3 regions of the Streptomyces sp. NPDC046909 genome follow, and region 1 is predicted to be linked to each of the others. Evidence: riboswitches for the same ligand, from Rfam matches in the RefSeq annotation. Region 1 holds a riboswitch; each other region holds the start of a gene.

Evidence for each region. Region 1 has a riboswitch for thiamine pyrophosphate ahead of thiO (glycine oxidase ThiO). Riboswitches for the same ligand answer to the same signal wherever they lie in the genome.
Region 2: another riboswitch for thiamine pyrophosphate. It lies ahead of thiC (phosphomethylpyrimidine synthase ThiC); the one in region 1 lies ahead of thiO (glycine oxidase ThiO).
Region 3: another riboswitch for thiamine pyrophosphate. It lies ahead of ABZ928_RS16565 (thiamine ABC transporter substrate-binding protein); the one in region 1 lies ahead of thiO (glycine oxidase ThiO).

The regions. Positions count from the first base shown of each region.
Region 1 covers NZ_JBEYXC010000011.1:304,845-310,034, reverse strand. The annotation lists gene pknB (Stk1 family PASTA domain-containing Ser/Thr kinase) at 1-795, opposite strand, end outside; gene ABZ928_RS33650 (thiazole synthase) at 914-1,750, opposite strand; gene thiS (sulfur carrier protein ThiS) at 1,754-1,954, opposite strand; gene thiO (glycine oxidase ThiO) at 1,951-3,117, opposite strand; TPP riboswitch at 3,115-3,226, opposite strand; gene ABZ928_RS33635 (hypothetical protein) at 3,279-3,659, shown strand; gene ABZ928_RS33630 (FAD-dependent oxidoreductase) at 3,749-4,912, shown strand; gene ABZ928_RS33625 (Rv2175c family DNA-binding protein) at 4,990-5,190, shown strand, end outside.
Region 2 covers NZ_JBEYXC010000003.1:683,782-688,971, forward strand. The annotation lists gene ABZ928_RS11925 (DUF5326 family protein) at 1-197, shown strand, start outside; gene ABZ928_RS11930 (IclR family transcriptional regulator C-terminal domain-containing protein) at 760-1,494, shown strand; gene ABZ928_RS11935 (SsgA family sporulation/cell division regulator) at 1,594-2,031, shown strand; gene ABZ928_RS11940 (YibE/F family protein) at 2,255-3,979, opposite strand; TPP riboswitch at 4,051-4,240, shown strand; gene thiC (phosphomethylpyrimidine synthase ThiC) at 4,233-5,190, shown strand, end outside.
Region 3 covers NZ_JBEYXC010000004.1:776,220-781,409, reverse strand. The annotation lists gene ABZ928_RS16580 (maleylpyruvate isomerase family mycothiol-dependent enzyme) at 1-321, opposite strand, end outside; gene ABZ928_RS16575 (ABC transporter ATP-binding protein) at 346-1,362, opposite strand; gene ABZ928_RS16570 (iron ABC transporter permease) at 1,362-2,963, opposite strand; gene ABZ928_RS16565 (thiamine ABC transporter substrate-binding protein) at 3,011-4,078, opposite strand; TPP riboswitch at 4,075-4,182, opposite strand; gene rlmN (23S rRNA (adenine(2503)-C(2))-methyltransferase RlmN) at 4,206-5,190, opposite strand, start outside.

The DNA.
Region 1 (5,190 bases):
GTGCGGGCGGACGTCCGGGGTGCGGGCGGTCGCGGAGGCGACCAGCTCGTCGAGCTCGAACGGCAGCCCCGGCACGATCGCCGACGGCGGCGGCACGTCCTCGTGGAGGTGCTTGTAGAGCACGATCGCGGGGGAGTCCCCGTCGTGCGGCTTCTCGCCGGTCAGCATCTCGTACAGCACCACACCGCACGCGTACACGTCGACGCGGGCGTCGGCGGCGCCCGGCTGCTCGATCTGCTCGGGGGCGAGATAGGAGACGGTGCCGAGCACGGCGCCGCTGGTGTTGGTGACGGTGTCGACGGACCGGACCAGCCCGAAGTCGGCGACCTTGACCCGGCCGTCGTCCCCTATCAGGACGTTCTCCGGCTTCATGTCCCGGTGCACGAACCCCGCGCGGTGCGCGGCGCCGAGCGCGGCCAGGACCGGCTCCAGGATGTCGAGCGCGGCCCGCGGTTGCAGCGCGCCCCGGTCGCGCAGCACGTCCCGCAGGGTGCAGCCCGCCACGTACTCCATGGCGAGATAGACGTACGACCCGTCGGTGCCCTGGTCGAAGACCTGCACCACATTGGGGTGGGCGAGCCGGGCGACGGACTTGGCCTCGCGGATGAACCGGTCGACGAAGGTGCCGTCGGCGGCGAGGCCCGGGTGCATCACCTTCAGCGCGAGCACACGGTCGAGGCGGGTGTCCACGGCCCGGTAGACCGTGGCCATCCCGCCGACCGCGATCCGCGCGTCCACGCGATAGCGGCCGTCGAGCACCTGCCCGACCAGAGGGTCCTGAAGGGTCGTATCCACGCAGGTGAGTGTACGAGCCGTGACTGACAGGGCCGGGGGTTCGGGCGAGATCGGGGCGGGACTGAAGCCGTCCTGTGACGGACGTCGCAACGACTTTCGGCCTGTCTCGAACGTGCGTTCAGGGCGAGACGGGCGAGTCGGACGAGTCGGGTGAGCCGGGTCGGAACGCCGGGCGTTCCGGGTCCAGCCGTGCCAACCCCGTGGTGGGGGAGGAGGCTTCGGCGAAGTGCCGCTTGGGGATCCGCCCCGCCCGGTACGCCAGCCGGCCCGCCTCCACCGCGTGCCGCATCGCGTGCGCCATCAGCTCCGGCTCCTGCGCCCGGGTCACCGCCGAGGCGAGCATCACACCCGCGCACCCCAGTTCCATCGCGAGCGCCGCGTCCGACGCCGTACCGGCCCCCGCGTCCAGGATCACCGGCACGCACGCGTGGTCGACGATCAGCTGGAAGTTGTGCGGGTTGCGGATACCGAGCCCGGAGCCGATGGGGGAGCCCAGCGGCATGATCGCCGCACAGCCCGCGTCCTCCAGCTTGCGGGCGAGGACCGGGTCGTCGTTGGTGTACGGCAGCACCGTGAAACCGTCGTCGACCAGGGTCTCGGCGGCGTCCAGGAGCTCGATGGGGTCCGGCAGCAGGGTGCGCTCGTCGGCGATGACCTCCAGCTTGACCAGGTCGGTGCCGAGGGCCTCGCGCGCGAGACGGGCGGTCAGGACGGCCTCCCCGGCGGTGAAACAGCCCGCCGTGTTCGGCAGCACCTGGATGCCCAGCCTGGTCAGCACCGACAGGACGGAACCGTGCACGCTCGGGTCCACGCGCCGCATCGCGACCGTCGTCAGCTCGGTGCCGGACGCGACCAGCGCCCGCTCCAGCACCTCCGGGCTGGGCGCCCCGCCGGTGCCCATGATCAGACGGGACGAGAAGGCCGTACCGCCGAGGAGGAAGGGATCGTCGGCCATGGGTCAGCCTCCTTGGACGGCGGTCAGGACCTCGACGCGGTCCCCCTCGGAGAGGGGCGTCGACGACCACTGTCCGCGCGGGACGACGGTTTCGTTGAGGGCGGCGGCGACTCCGGAGGGGGCCGGGGTGAGGGCGCGCACGACGAGGTCGAGAGCCGTGCCGGGAGCGAACTCGCGCGGCTCTCCGTTGACGGAGATGTTCATGCGGGCTGCTCCGTGAGGCTCTTGGGGCGGGCGAACCGCGCGGGCGTGAACGGGCGGACCTCGTCCGGCAGTTCACCGGTGGTCAGTACGTCGGCCATCGCGTCGCCGGTGACCGGCGTGAGCAGCACGCCGTTGCGGTAGTGGCCGGTGGCCAGCAGCAGGCCCGGCAGTTCGGTCGGGCCGAGCAGCGGCGCGTTGTCCGGCGACCCGGGGCGCAGTCCCGCGCGGGTCTCCGTGAGCGGCAGTTCCGTGATCCCCGGCACCAGCTCGTGGGCGTCGCGCAGCAGCTCGTACACCCCGCCCGCGGTGACCGTGGTGTCCCAGCCCAGTTCCTCGCTGGTCGCGCCGATCACCAGCTCGCCGTTCTCGCGTGGCACCAGATAGACGTGGCTGCCACGGACCACGGCTCGCACGGTCCGGTTCAGGAACGGCGCGTACCGCTGCGGCACGGTCAGCCGCAGCACCTGCCCCTTCACGGGCCGCACGGGCGGCAGTACGTCGTCGGGGACCCCGGCGAGGCGCCCGCTGAGGCTGCCGCCGGCGAGGACGACCTGGCCCGCGCCCAGCCGGGTGCCGTCGGTCGCCGTGATGCCGACGGCGCGGTCCCCGACGACGTTCAGGCGCTCGGCCCAGAGGCGGTGGAAGACCACGCCCGCGTGCTCGCACGCGGCCAGCAGCGCCTTGACCAGCCGCCGGGGGTCGATCTGGTGGTCGCCGTCCACCCGCAGCCCGCCGCGCACCCCCGGCGCGAGCATCGGCTCCAGACGCCGGCAGTCCCGGCCGGACAGCCACTCCGACTCCAGGCCCGACTCCCGCTGGAGGGCGTGCAGTTCGCGCAGATGGGCGCGGTCGTCGGCGTCGAGCGCGACGGCGAGGGTGCCGCAGCGGCGGTAGCCGAGGTCCTGGCCGGTCAGTTCGGTGAGCTCGGCCGCGAACTCCGGATAGCGGCGCGCCGAGGCGAGGTTCAGACCCAGCAGGGTCTGCTCGCCGTAGTGCAGTTCCGTGACGGCGGCCAGCATCCCGGCGGCCACCTGGGCGGCCCCGCCACCCGGTTCGGGATCGACGACGGCCGTGGCGAAACCGCGCTGCGCGGCCCGCCAGGCCGTGACGAGGCCGATGATTCCGCCCCCGACAATGAGGACGTCTGACGTACGTGAGGACATGGGCGTCCAGCCCCTCCCTTCGCCGGCATGACCCGGATCAGGTTCGTACGGTCGGAGGCCGCCAGCCTCCCTCTCAGCCCGGTGCGTCCGGGCTCCCGCGAGTGCTCTACGTTGGCCACCCTAGCCCGACGCCGTATGTCTCAGTAAGGGAGCCTCTCTCGGTGGCACGCTCGCTCGACGGTCTCGTCCTCGCCCCGGTCGCCGACCAGGCCCCAGGTCAGGTGGGTACCCGCACCCGGTTCACGTACCACGAGAAGGACGGCGGGATCTGGGCCGAGTACGCGGGCGGGGACGTCGTACGCGGGCATCTCGTGGGTACCCGGGACGGGGACCGGCTCGACTTCCGGTACGTCCAGCTCAAGCACGACGGGACGACCTCCTCCGGGCACTGTGTGTCCACGGTCGTGGAGCTCGCCGACGGGCGGGTGCGCCTTGAGGAGACCTGGGAGTGGGAGTCGCAGGCGGGACGCGGGACGAGCGTCGTGGAGCAGATCGCGGTGAGCGCTGACGGTGTGGAGCAGGTCACCCCGCACGAGTCCTGACTGACAATTTGTCAGTTGTCTATGGTGATCCGGTGAGCGAGGAGACGGACACGCAGGCGCAGCAGCGGGTGGTCGTGGTCGGCGCGGGCATGGCCGGCGTACAGACCGCGGTCGCGCTGCGCGAACAGGGCTTCACCGGCACCGTGACACTGCTCGGCGCCGAGCCGCATCAGCCGTACGACCGGCCGCCGCTGTCCAAGGCCGTACTGCTCGGCAAGGCCGAGGGCTCCGCCTTCGACGTCGACTTCGAGGCGCTCGGCATCGACCTGGAACTGGGCCGCGAGGTGCTCGGCGTCCACCCCGGCGACCATCGGCTGGACACGGTGGACGGGCCCGTCCCGTACGACGTCCTGGTCCTCGCCACCGGTGCCGAACCGATCCGGCTGGCCGGCGCCGAGGGCGTCCCGGGCGTCCATCTGCTGCGCACCCTCGACGACGCCGAGCGGCTGCGGCCCGTGCTCGCCCGGCAGCACGACATCGTGGTCGTCGGCGCGGGCTGGATCGGCGCCGAGTTCGCCACCGCCGCGCGCGAGGCGGGCTGCGCGGTGACGGTCGTGGAGGCCGCCGACCGGCCGCTCGCGGGCGCGCTGCCCGCGGAGGTGGCCGCGCCGATGACGTCCTGGTACGCCGACGCGGGCGCGGTGTTGCGCACCCACGCGCGCGTGGAGCACATCGAGCCCGGTTCGGTCGTCCTCGACGACGGCACCCGGCTGTCCGCCGACGCCGTCGTGGTCGGCATCGGGGCCCGTCCCGCCACGGCCTGGCTGGCCGGCTCGGGCATCGAACTCGGCGCGCACCGTGAGGTCGTCGCCGACGACCGGCTGCGCACCTCCGTGCCGGACGTCTACGCGGTCGGCGACTGCGCGTCCTTCCCTTCGGGAAGGTACGGCGAGCGGCTCCTGGTCCACCACTGGGACAACGCCCTTCAGGGCCCGCGCACGGTGGCCGCCAACATCATCGGCGAGACGCCCGCGGTCTACGACCCGGTGCCGTACTTCTGGTCCGAGCAGTTCGGCCGCTTCGTCCAGTACGCCGGGCACCACACGACCGCCGACACGGTCCTGTGGCGCGGCGACCCCTCCGGACCGGCCTGGACGGTGTGCTGGCTGCGCGAGAACCGCCTGGCCGCCCTGCTGGCGGTGGGCCGGCCCCGGGACCTGGCACAGGGGCGGCGGCTGATCGAGGCGGGGACGGAGCTGGACCCGGTGCTCCTGGAGGATCCGGCGAGGCCGTTGAAGGCGGCGGTGGCGTAGTCCCGGGGCCGTCTCGTGGTGCCGGGTCGGACCTCCCCGGCTTCCGACTGTCAGTGCGGGATGGCAGGCTTGATGTCGTGACCGAGATTGACGCAAAGACCGATGCTCTCGTACCCGAGTGGCTCACCCTCCCCGACATCGCAGAAATGCTGGACGTCGAGGTGACAAGGGTGCGGCAGCTGGTCAAGGAGGGCCAGCTCATCGCCGTACGCCGTGGTGAGAACCGCGCACTGCACGTCCCCGCCGCCTTCATCGACGGGGCCGAGCAGAAGGTGGTC
Region 2 (5,190 bases), on a different contig from region 1:
CGGGACTGCCCTGGTGGGTGAAGTGGATCGCGGTCCCGGTCATCGCCCTGGTCGTGTTCGGCGGGCTGATAGCCAGCGTCGTCGGCTTCGTCATCGGACTGCTCTTCAAGCTGCTGGTCTTCGTGGCCCTGGTCGGTGGACTGATCTACGTGGTGCGGAAGTTCATGTCGAGCTCCTCCTCGCGCAGCGACTGGTGAGGTGCCGCGCGGGACACCGGTGATCGGTAACACCGGTGATCGGTAACAGGAATCACCGGTTCCCTCGGGCGAGGGAAGTTTTCGGTACAGGCCGAGTGCGAGCGGTGGCGGACGGTTACAGTCCGGAATTCGACGCGGGGACGATCCCCCGTGAGCGGCGCACACCCCTCCCGTGTCCCCCCGCACGGGCGGCCCCCTCGCGCTTCGGGAGTGACCCTTGGCCACGGTTGACACCGCACCCGCAGAACGCCTCGCGGCCCCCGCCCCGGTCCGGGCCGCCGTCCCGTCACCGGAGCCCCGCCTCCGGCCGCCGGAGCAGCCCGCCTCCGGGAGCCGGCCCCGGCCGGGAGCACCCGCCGCACCGGGACGGGCCCCGACACCGACAGCACGACGGGCACCGACGCCCGTGCCCGCGCCAGGGCAGGCGCCGACACCCGCACCCGCCCCAGGACGGGCGCCGACACCCTCACCCGCACCCGCCCCAGGACGGGCCCCCGCACCGACATCGGCACCCGCTCCCACACCGGCCGCCTCCGCGGAGCCACCGCACTCCACGACCCTCATCGGCTCCGTCCAGCGCGCGATGCGCCTGCTGGAGTCCGTCGCCGAGCACGAACACGGCGCCCCCGCCAAGCAACTGGCCCGCGAGACCGGCCTCGCCCTGCCCACCGCCTACCACCTGCTGCGCACCCTGGTGCACGAGGGCTATCTGCGCCGGGACAAGGGCCTGTTCTTCCTCGGTGAGGCGGCCGAGCGGCTGAGCAGCAGCGGAGCGCAGCAGAAACGTCGCAGCACGATCGCCGGGACACTGGCCCAATGGCGCGACGCCCTCGGCGTGCCCGTGTACTACGCGATCTACCGCGACGGCGACGTCCAGGTCGTCTGCGTCTCCGACACCCCGGGCAACCCGGCGGTCGAGGAATGGGCCGACTTCCGCGAGACCGCCCACGCGCACGCCATCGGCCAGTGCCTGCTCTCCCAGCTGGACGAGGACGCCCGCCGCGACCACCTAGACCGCTACCCCGTGCAGGCCATCACCCCGTACACGGTGCGTGACCCTCACACCCTGCTGCGGCGCCTGGACCGGACGGGGCGCATGGAAGCGGTCTGCGAACGGCAGGAGTACGCGCTGGGCACGGTGTGCGCGGCGATCCCCATCACCGTGGGCACCACCGCCGCCACGATGGCCATCTCCCTGCCCGCCCACCAGGCCGACCGGCTGCCGGAGGCCACCCGTCAGCTGCAGAGCGAGGTCGGACGGCTGCTGGGGTCGCTCGCGATCTCTATCAGTATCTGAAAACTCACTCCTTGTGATCTCTCGTGTACTTTCAGCAAACTTCCACCACAGTCAAAGGGATCATTCCCGGCCAGTCGACGGCAGATGACGGGGTAGAAGATGGGCGAGTCCGTACAGGCAGAGGTCATGATGAGCTTTCTCGTCTCCGAGGAGCTCTCCTTCCGTATCCCCGTGGAGCTGCGCTACGAGACCGGTGATCCCTACGCCGTGCGGCTCACCTTCCACCTGCCCGGTGACGCGCCGGTGACCTGGGCGTTCGGTCGTGAGCTGCTGATCGACGGCGTGGGGCGGCCCTGCGGGGACGGCGATGTGCGGATCTCACCCGCCGAGGCCGACACTCTGGGCGAGGTTCTGATCCGTCTTCAGGTCGGCACCGACCAGGCGCTGTTCCGCTCCTCGACGGCGCCGCTCATCGCCTTCCTCGACCGCACCGACAAACTGGTGCCGCTGGGCCAGGAGGGCGCGCTCGCCGACTTCGACGCCCACCTCGACGAGGCGCTGGACCGGATCCTGGCGGAGGAACAGAGCGCGGGCTGAAGCGTTACGGCACCGAGGGGGGCGTAACGCTTCAGCGTGGGCGTGGGGGGCGTTGCAGGAACGCTTCTCCTGGGCGAGGGCCCGGGCGCCGCGAACGAGGGCGCCGGGCCTTGAGGCTTACGGCCTGAGGGCCGCCGTACGCCGTGCTGTGGCCGTACGCCGTGCTGTGGGCCTTACGCCCTGCTGTGGCCGTTCCGGTGGCCGTTCCTGTTGGCCGCAGGCGTCAGCGCTTGCGGCGGCGCCCCCGTCCGCCTCGTGCCGCGGCCGGCTGGCTGCCCGCCGACATGGACTGCACGCCGACCGGTGACGGCCGGTCACCCGCGGCCTGGGAGTCCGGACTTCCGGGCTTGTCGGCCGAGACCACCAGGGCCGCCAGCGCGGTCGTGACCGGCACGGACGCGACCAGGCCGATCGAGCCCACCAGCGTGCGCACGATCTCCTCGGCGACCAACTCGCTGTTGGCGACCGTGCCCACGCTGGACTGCGCGATCGAGAAGAGCAGCAGCAGCGGCAGCGCGGCGCCCGCGTAGGCGAGGACGAGCGTGTTGACGACGGACGCGATGTGGTCGCGGCCGATCCGGATGCCGGCGCGATACAGCCCCCGCCAGCCCATCGTCGGGTTGGCCTCGTGCAGCTCCCAGACCGCCGACGTCTGGGTGACCGTCACGTCGTCGAGGACACCGAGGGAGCCGATGATGACGCCGGCGAGCAGCAGACCGCTCATGTCGATCGACGGGTACAGGCCGTGGATCAGGCCGGTGTTGTCGTCGGTGTTGCCGGTGAGCGCGGCCCAGCCGATGAACAGTGAGCCGAGGACGCCGATCAGCAGCAGCGAGATCAGCGTGCCGAGGACGGCGACCGATGTTCTCGCCGACAGCCCATGGCACAGATACAGGGCGATCAGCATGATGGCGCTCGCCCCGACCACGGCCACGACCAGCGGATTCGAGCCCTGAAGGATCGCGGGCAGGATGAAGAAGTTGAGGATCAGGAAGCTGATGGCCAGCGCGACCAGCGCCATGACGCCCCGCAACCGCCCGACGACCACGACGGCGAGTGCGAAGATCCCGGCGAGCAGGGCCATGGGGAGCCTGCGGTTGACGTCGGTGACCGAGTACTGCAGGTCCTTCGGTGCGGAGGGCTCGTAGGCGACCACGACCTTCTCGCCCTCGTGCAACTGCCGGGACTGGTCCGGCTGCACGATCTCGGTGAACGTACGGCCCTTGTCCTTGCCGGTGTCGACGCGGATCGTCGCCTTCTTGCAGTCGCCGTCGGCCTGTTGCTGGGCGGAGGAGCCCTCGGCGGTGGAGGTGTCGCCGGTCGGGGTCTCGCCCGAGGCGTTCACCGACTTGCAGCTCACGCTCACGACCTTGGTGACCGTGGCCTGCTGGGTCTGCCGGTCGAAGCCGACGCCGGTGCGCTGATGGCCCGGCGCACCGCCGGGCCACAGCACGGCGAGCCCGACGATCACGGCGACGCCGAAGGGGATGAGGATCGCGGCGATGACCTTGCGCAGATGCTTGGAGACGGGGGCCGCCGGGCCGTGGCTGTGACTGTGGGAGTGACCGTGTCCACCGCCGCCGCTATCGCCCCTGCCGCCTGTGCCTCCACCGCCGCCGCCGGATTCTGACCCGTGTCCATGCCCGTGCCCGTGTTCCTGCCCGTGCCCGTGATCGTGACCATCACCGGCGTTGTGCCCATGGCCGTCACCAGAGCCGTGCCCCTGCTGGAACCGGCCGCCGGGCCCGGGCTCCTGCCCGAACCCACCACCGGCCCCGCCTCCGGCCTCACCACCGGCCCCGTACGCGGGCCATTCCCCGGAGTCGTAGGAGTCGTACCCGGACCCCTGGCCGCTGTCCGGTCTGGGGCCGTGGCCGGGCCCGTTTCCGGAGCCGGGCCTGCGCGGCGGCTCGGGCGGCGGGTACGGGGGCTGATGTCTCGTGGTCACCGACCGATCATCGCAAGAACGGCAGGGGCCCTCTGTTCACCGCGCCCGAATTGACGCTAGCGTGGGGGCACCTTTGTACACGCGGGAGCTCGGAGCACCGGGCTGAGAGGGCGCTGACCTCCGTCCCAGCGATGTTTCACGTGGAACGTCATCGGAAGCGAGTGACGTTCCCCACGAAACGTCGGCAGACGGAAACCGCTGCGTCGACCGCCGAACCTGTTACCGGGTAATGCCGGCGTAGGGAGTAGGTCTCATGACCATCAAGGACGCGCGCACGCCTGCCTCCAGCCAGGACGAACAGCCCATTGAGGGCGAAAAGTCCGCGGAGAGCGGGAAGTCCATCGGCTGGCACAAGGCGTACGTCGAGGGCTCGCGCCCCGATCTGCGGGTGCCGGTCCGCCAGGTGCACCTCACCAACGGGCAGTCGGTCACGCTGTACGACACATCGGGCCCGTACACCGATCCCTCGGTCGACACCGACGTCCGCCGGGGGCTGGCCCCGCTGCGGGAGAACTGGATCATCACCCGCGGTGACACCGAGGAGTACGCGGGCCGTCCCGTCCGTCCCGAGGACGACGGCATCAAGCACACCTCGCCGCGCGGCGGGAATCTGCGCAACCTCGACGCGGTTTTCCCGGGACGGCCCCGGCTGCCGCGTCGTGGCCGCACGGGGCAGGCGGTCACGCAACTCGCGTACGCGCGCCGGGGGGAGATCACGCCGGAGATGGAGTACGTGGCCATCCGGGAGAACGTCTCTCCCGAGGTCGTCCGGGAGGAGATCGCGGCCGGCCGCGCGGTGCTCCCGGCCAACGTCAACCACCCGGAGATCGAGCCGATGATCATCGGCAAGCGGTTCCTGGTGAAGGTCAACGCCAACATCGGCAACTCCGCGGTCACCTCCTCCATCGAGGAGGAGGTCGAGAAGATGACCTGGGCGACCCGCTGGGGAGCCGACACGGTCATGGACCTCTCCACCGGCCGCAACATCCACACCACCCGCGAGTGGGTGCTGCGCAACTCCCCCGTCCCCATCGGCACGGTGCCGCTCTACCAGGCCCTGGAGAAGGTCGACGGCAGGGCCGAGGAGCTGACCTGGGAGATCTACAAGGACACGGTCATCGAGCAGGCCGAGCAGGGCGTGGACTACATGACGGTCCACGCGGGCGTGCGTCTGCCGTACGTCCCGCTGACGGCGAACCGCAAGACGGGGA
Region 3 (5,190 bases), on a different contig from region 1:
CCCGGCCTCCCGCAGCGCGTCCACGAGCAGCTCGCCCGTCTCGGCGAGCCAGGCGTCCAGCGCGCCCGCGTCCCCCGCGGCCGACGGCCCCTCCCCCAACGGCACCCGCTCCTCGGGGATGTCCTCCTGGGCCCGGGTCCGCACCAGCAGCTCCACCCAGCGCAGGGCGCCCCCGGTGTGCCGTACGAGCTGCTCCAGCGTCCAGTCGGGGCAGGTCGGCACGGTCGCGGACAGGTCGGCCCCGGAGGTCACGACCGCCCGGAGCAGGCCGACCTGGTGGGCGATCTCTTCGCAGTAACGGTCATGGGTGAGCAGCGTCATGCCCGCACCCTAAAGCTCCGCCGATCAGCCGAGCACGACGATTTCCGCCGCGTCGAACTCCACCCCGACCCTCTCCCCGACCTCCGGCGCCACTCGCAACGCACACGCCGCCTCAAGCCGCGGCCCGTCCCCCTCCGGCTGGAGCCGTACGGCGACATGGGTGCCCTTGAAGGTCCGGGCGACGACCGTGCACGGCAGCCCGTCCTCCACGAGCCGCACCCCGGCGGGCCGCACCAGCAGACTCCGCACCCCCTGCGGGGCCCCTTCCGGGACCGGCAGCTTGCCCCAGGGCGTGTCCGCGGCCTCCCCGCCGACCGTGCCCTCGACGATGTTCTCGAAGCCGAGGAACCGGGCGACGAACTCGTCGGCGGGCCGCTGCCACACCTCAAGTGGCGTACCGGACTGGGCGATCCGCCCGTCCCGCATCACGACGACCCGGTCGGCGAGCGCGAAGGCCTCGCCCTGGTCGTGGGTCACGGCCAGCACGGTCGTCCCCAACCGCCCGAACAGCTCCCGCAGTTCGACGACGAGCCGTTCCCGAAGCGAACGGTCCAGCTGCCCGAGCGGCTCGTCCAGCATCAGCAACCGCGGCCGGGGCGCCAGGGCCCGGGCCAGCGCGACCCGCTGCTGCTCACCGCCGGAGAGCGAGGCGACGGCCCGCCGACCGGCGCCGGGAAGTCCGACGAGATCGAGCAACTCGCCCACCCGGGAAGCCTGTTCACCCTTCGGGGCGCCATGCATCCGCAGCCCGAACGCCACGTTCCCGCCCACGTCCCGCTGCGGGAACAGCTGATGGTCCTGGAACATCAGCCCGACCCCCCGCTTGTGCGCGGCCACCCCCACCTGATCGCGCCCGTCGAGCAACACCCGCCCGGCGTCCAGGTGTTGCAGCCCGGCCACCGCCCGCAGCAGCGTCGACTTCCCGCTCCCACTGGGCCCGAGCACACACACGATCTCGTGCTCGGCGACCGCGAGATCGACCCCGTCCAGCACGGCCCGCCCACCGAAGCGAACCGTCGCACCTTCCAGGCTCAGCAGCATCAGAACTCACCCGTCCGATCGGTCCGCAGCCGCTCAAGCACCAGCAGCGCCACCGCGCACACCACCATCAGAATCGTCGAAAGGGCCATCGCCTGCCCGTAGTTGAGCTCCCCGGCCCGCCCCAGCAGCTTCGCCACGGCCACCGGCAGCGTCGGATGGTCGGGCCGCGCGATGAACACGGTCGCCCCGAACTCCCCCAGAGACACGGCGAAGGCGAACCCGGCCGCGATCAGCAACGCCCGCCGCACCAACGGCAGATCGACCTCCCGCCACACCCGCCAGGGCGACGCCCCGAGCACGGCCGCCGCCTCCCGGAGCCGGTGGTCCACGGCCCGCAGCACCGGCAGCATGGTCCGGACGACGAAGGGCACCCCGACCAGCGCCTGCGCGAGCGGCACAAGGATCCACGAGGACCGCAGATTCAACGGCGGCTCGTCGAGGGCGATCAGGAACCCGAACCCGACGGTCACCGCGGACACCCCCAGCGGCAGCATCAGCAGCGCGTCGAAGCCCCGTACCAACCGTCCCGCGTCCCGCCGGGTCAGCGCGGCCGCGGCGAGACCGCCGATGACGACCGCGATGGCGGTGGCGGCGACGGCGTACGAGAGCGAGTTGCCGATCGCCTCGATCGGCGGCACCAGGAAGACTCCGCCGTCGGCCGAGGTCAGGGCCCGGTAGTACGCGAAGTCGGGGGCGTCGAGGGAGCGTTGCACGAGCACGGCGAGCGGCAGCAGCAGGAGTACGGCGATGGTGGCCAGCACGCCGGCCAGCAGCGCCCACTGTCCGGCACCGCGCGGCCGCCGTGCCGTGGCGGAGGCGTCCACGAGCCGCAGCGCGGTCTCCCGGCGCCGTACCGTCCAGGCGTGCAGGGCGAGGATCGCACCGACGGCGACGAACTGGATGATCGTGAGGACCGCGGCCGTGGCAAGGTCGAAGAGGTCGGTGGTCTGCCGGTAGATCTCGACCTCAAGGGTGGAGAAGGTCGGTCCGCCGAGGATCTGCACCACACCGAAGGAGGTGAAGGTGAACAGGAAGACCATGAGCGCGGCGGCCGCCACGGCGGGCCCGAGCGCGGGCAGGGTCACCTTCCGCCAGGCCCTCAGCCGCGAGGCGCCCAGCATCCGCGCGGCCTCCTCCTGCCGGGGGTCGAGCTGCGACCAGAGCCCGCCGACCGTCCGTACGACCACCGCGTAGTTGAAGAAGACATGCGCGAGCAGGATGGCCCACACGGTCGTGTCCAGGCGTACGCCCCACAGCTCGTCGAGCAGTCCCCCGCGCCCGACCAGCGCCAGGAACGCCGTACCGACGACGACCGTCGGCAGCACGAACGGCACGGTCACGACCGCCCGCAGCACCTGTTTGCCCGGGAACTCGAAGCGCGCGAACACGTAGGCGCCGGGCAGCGCGATCAGCAGGGTGAGCGCGGTGGAGGCGAGCGCCTGCCAGGTGGTGAACCACAGGACGTGCCGGATGTCGGACTGCCCGAGCACGTCCGCGATCCGCCCGAACTGCCAGGCCCCGTCGACCTTGAGCCCGCGCGCGACGATCGCGGCGACGGGCCAGGCGAAGAAGACCCCGAAGAACGCGACGGGCAGGGCCATGAGCCCGAGCCGCGCCGCGTTCCCCTTGAAGCGCCTGAAACGCGGGGTTACTTCAGTACGAGCGAGGTCCACGACTTGACCCAGTCGTCACGGTTGTCGGCGATCTTCGCCGGGTCCATGGTCTCGGGGTCCTCGGCGGCGGGGCCGTACTGCGTGAACTCGGCGGGCACGGCCGCGCCCTCGACCACCGGGTAGACGAACATGTTGAGCGGCATGTCCTCCTGGAACTTCTTGGTCAGGAGGAAGTCGATGAGCGCCTTGCCGCCCTCGCTGTTCTTCGCGTTGCTCAGCAGCCCCGCGTACTCGACCTGCCGGAAGCAGGTCCCCTCGACGACACCGGTCGGCGCGGTCGACGGCTTCGGGTCGGCGTAGATGACCTCGGCGGGCGGCGAGGAGGCGTAGGAGACGACGAGCGGCCGGTCGGCCTTCGCCTTCTTCCCCCCGGCGGACCCGGAGAACTCCTCGTTGTAGGCCTGCTCCCAGCCGTCGACGACCTTGACGCCGTTGGCCTTGAGCTTGCTCCAGTACGCCTCCCACCCGTCGTCGCCGTACTTGGCGGCGGTCCCGAGCAGGAACCCGAGCCCCGGCGAGGAGGTGGCGGCGTTCTCGGTGACGAGGAGGTTCTTGTAGGCGGGCTTGACGAGATCGTCGTACGACGTAGGCGGCTGGACCTTGTGTTGGCTGAACCAGGCCTTGTCGTAGTTGAGGCAGATGTCGCCGGTGTCGATGGGCGTGACCTTGTCCCCGTCGACCCGGAAGCCGGCCTTGATCGTGCCGGCGCCCTTCGCCTCGTACGGCTGGAAGAGCCCGTTGTCGAGGGCCCGGGAGAGCAGGGTGTTGTCGACGCCGAAGAAGACGTCGCCCTGCGGGTTGTCCTTGGTCAGGATCGCCTTGTTGACGGCCTGCCCGGCGTCGCCGTCCTCCAGGACCTTGACCTTGTAGCCGGACTCCTTCTCGAAGGCGGCGAGGACGCCCTTGGAGACGGCCCACGAGTCATGGCTGACGAGGGTGACGGTCTTGGACTCGCTCTTGGCACCCTCGTCGGAGGACCCGCACGCGGACAGCGCGAGCAGGCCGAGGCCCACGACGACGGCACAGTACTTCTTGGTGTTCACGGTGATGACCGAACTTCCTACCCAGAATGACCTGGGCGAGGTTCAGAGGGTCTGCGGCCCGATTGCCGCACTCTCAGCGCTGTGGCGCTCCCCTGTCGGATATGAAGATGTTCTTACGCCGGTCAGACTACCGCTCACTCGCGGCAAGCTGACCGCAGGCCCCGTCGATCTCCTGCCCACGGGTGTCCCGGACGGTGACGGGCACCCCGTGCGCGGCGATCGCCTCGACGAACGCCTTCTCGTCCTCGGGTCGCGAGGCGGTCCACTTGGAGCCCGGAGTCGGGTTGAGCGGAATGAGATTGACGTGCACGGGCTTGCCCTTGAGCAGCCGCCCGAGCCGGTCACCGCGCCAGGCCTGATCATTGATGTCGCGAATGAGCGCGTACTCGATCGAAAGCCGCCGCCCGGACTTCTCCACGTACTCGAACCCGGCCTCGAGCACCTCGCGCACCTTCCACCGCGTGTTCACGGGGACGAGGGTGTCGCGCAGCTCGTCGTCGGGAGCGTGCAGCGAGATCGCGAGCCGGCACTTGAACCCTTCGTCGGCGAACCGATGAATGGCCGGCACGAGCCCGACCGTCGAAACGGTGATGCCCCGCTGCGACAGCCCGAGCCCGTCGGGTGCGGGATCGGTGAGCGCACGGACAGCGGTCACAACCCGCTTGTAGTTGGCGAGCGGCTCGCCCATCCCCATGAAGACGATGTTGGAGAGCCGCGCGGGCCCACCAGGCACTTCTCCGTCCCTGAGCGCCCGCATCCCATCGACGATCTGATGGACGATCTCAGCACTGGACAGATTCCGGTCCAGCCCCGCCTGCCCGGTCGCGCAGAACGGACAGTTCATCCCGCACCCGGCCTGCGAGCTGATGCACATGGTCACCCGGTCCGGGTACCGCATGAGCACCGACTCGACGAGCGTCCCGTCGAACAGCCGCCACAGCGTCTTGCGCGTGGTCCCCTGATCGGTCGACAGATGCCGCACGACAGTCATCAGCTCAGGAAGCAGCGCCTCCTGCAACTTCGGCCGAGCCGCAGCGGGGATGTCGGTCCACTGCTCCGGATCGTGCGCGTACCGCGCGAAGTAGTGCTGCGAGAGCTGCTTGGCACGAAAC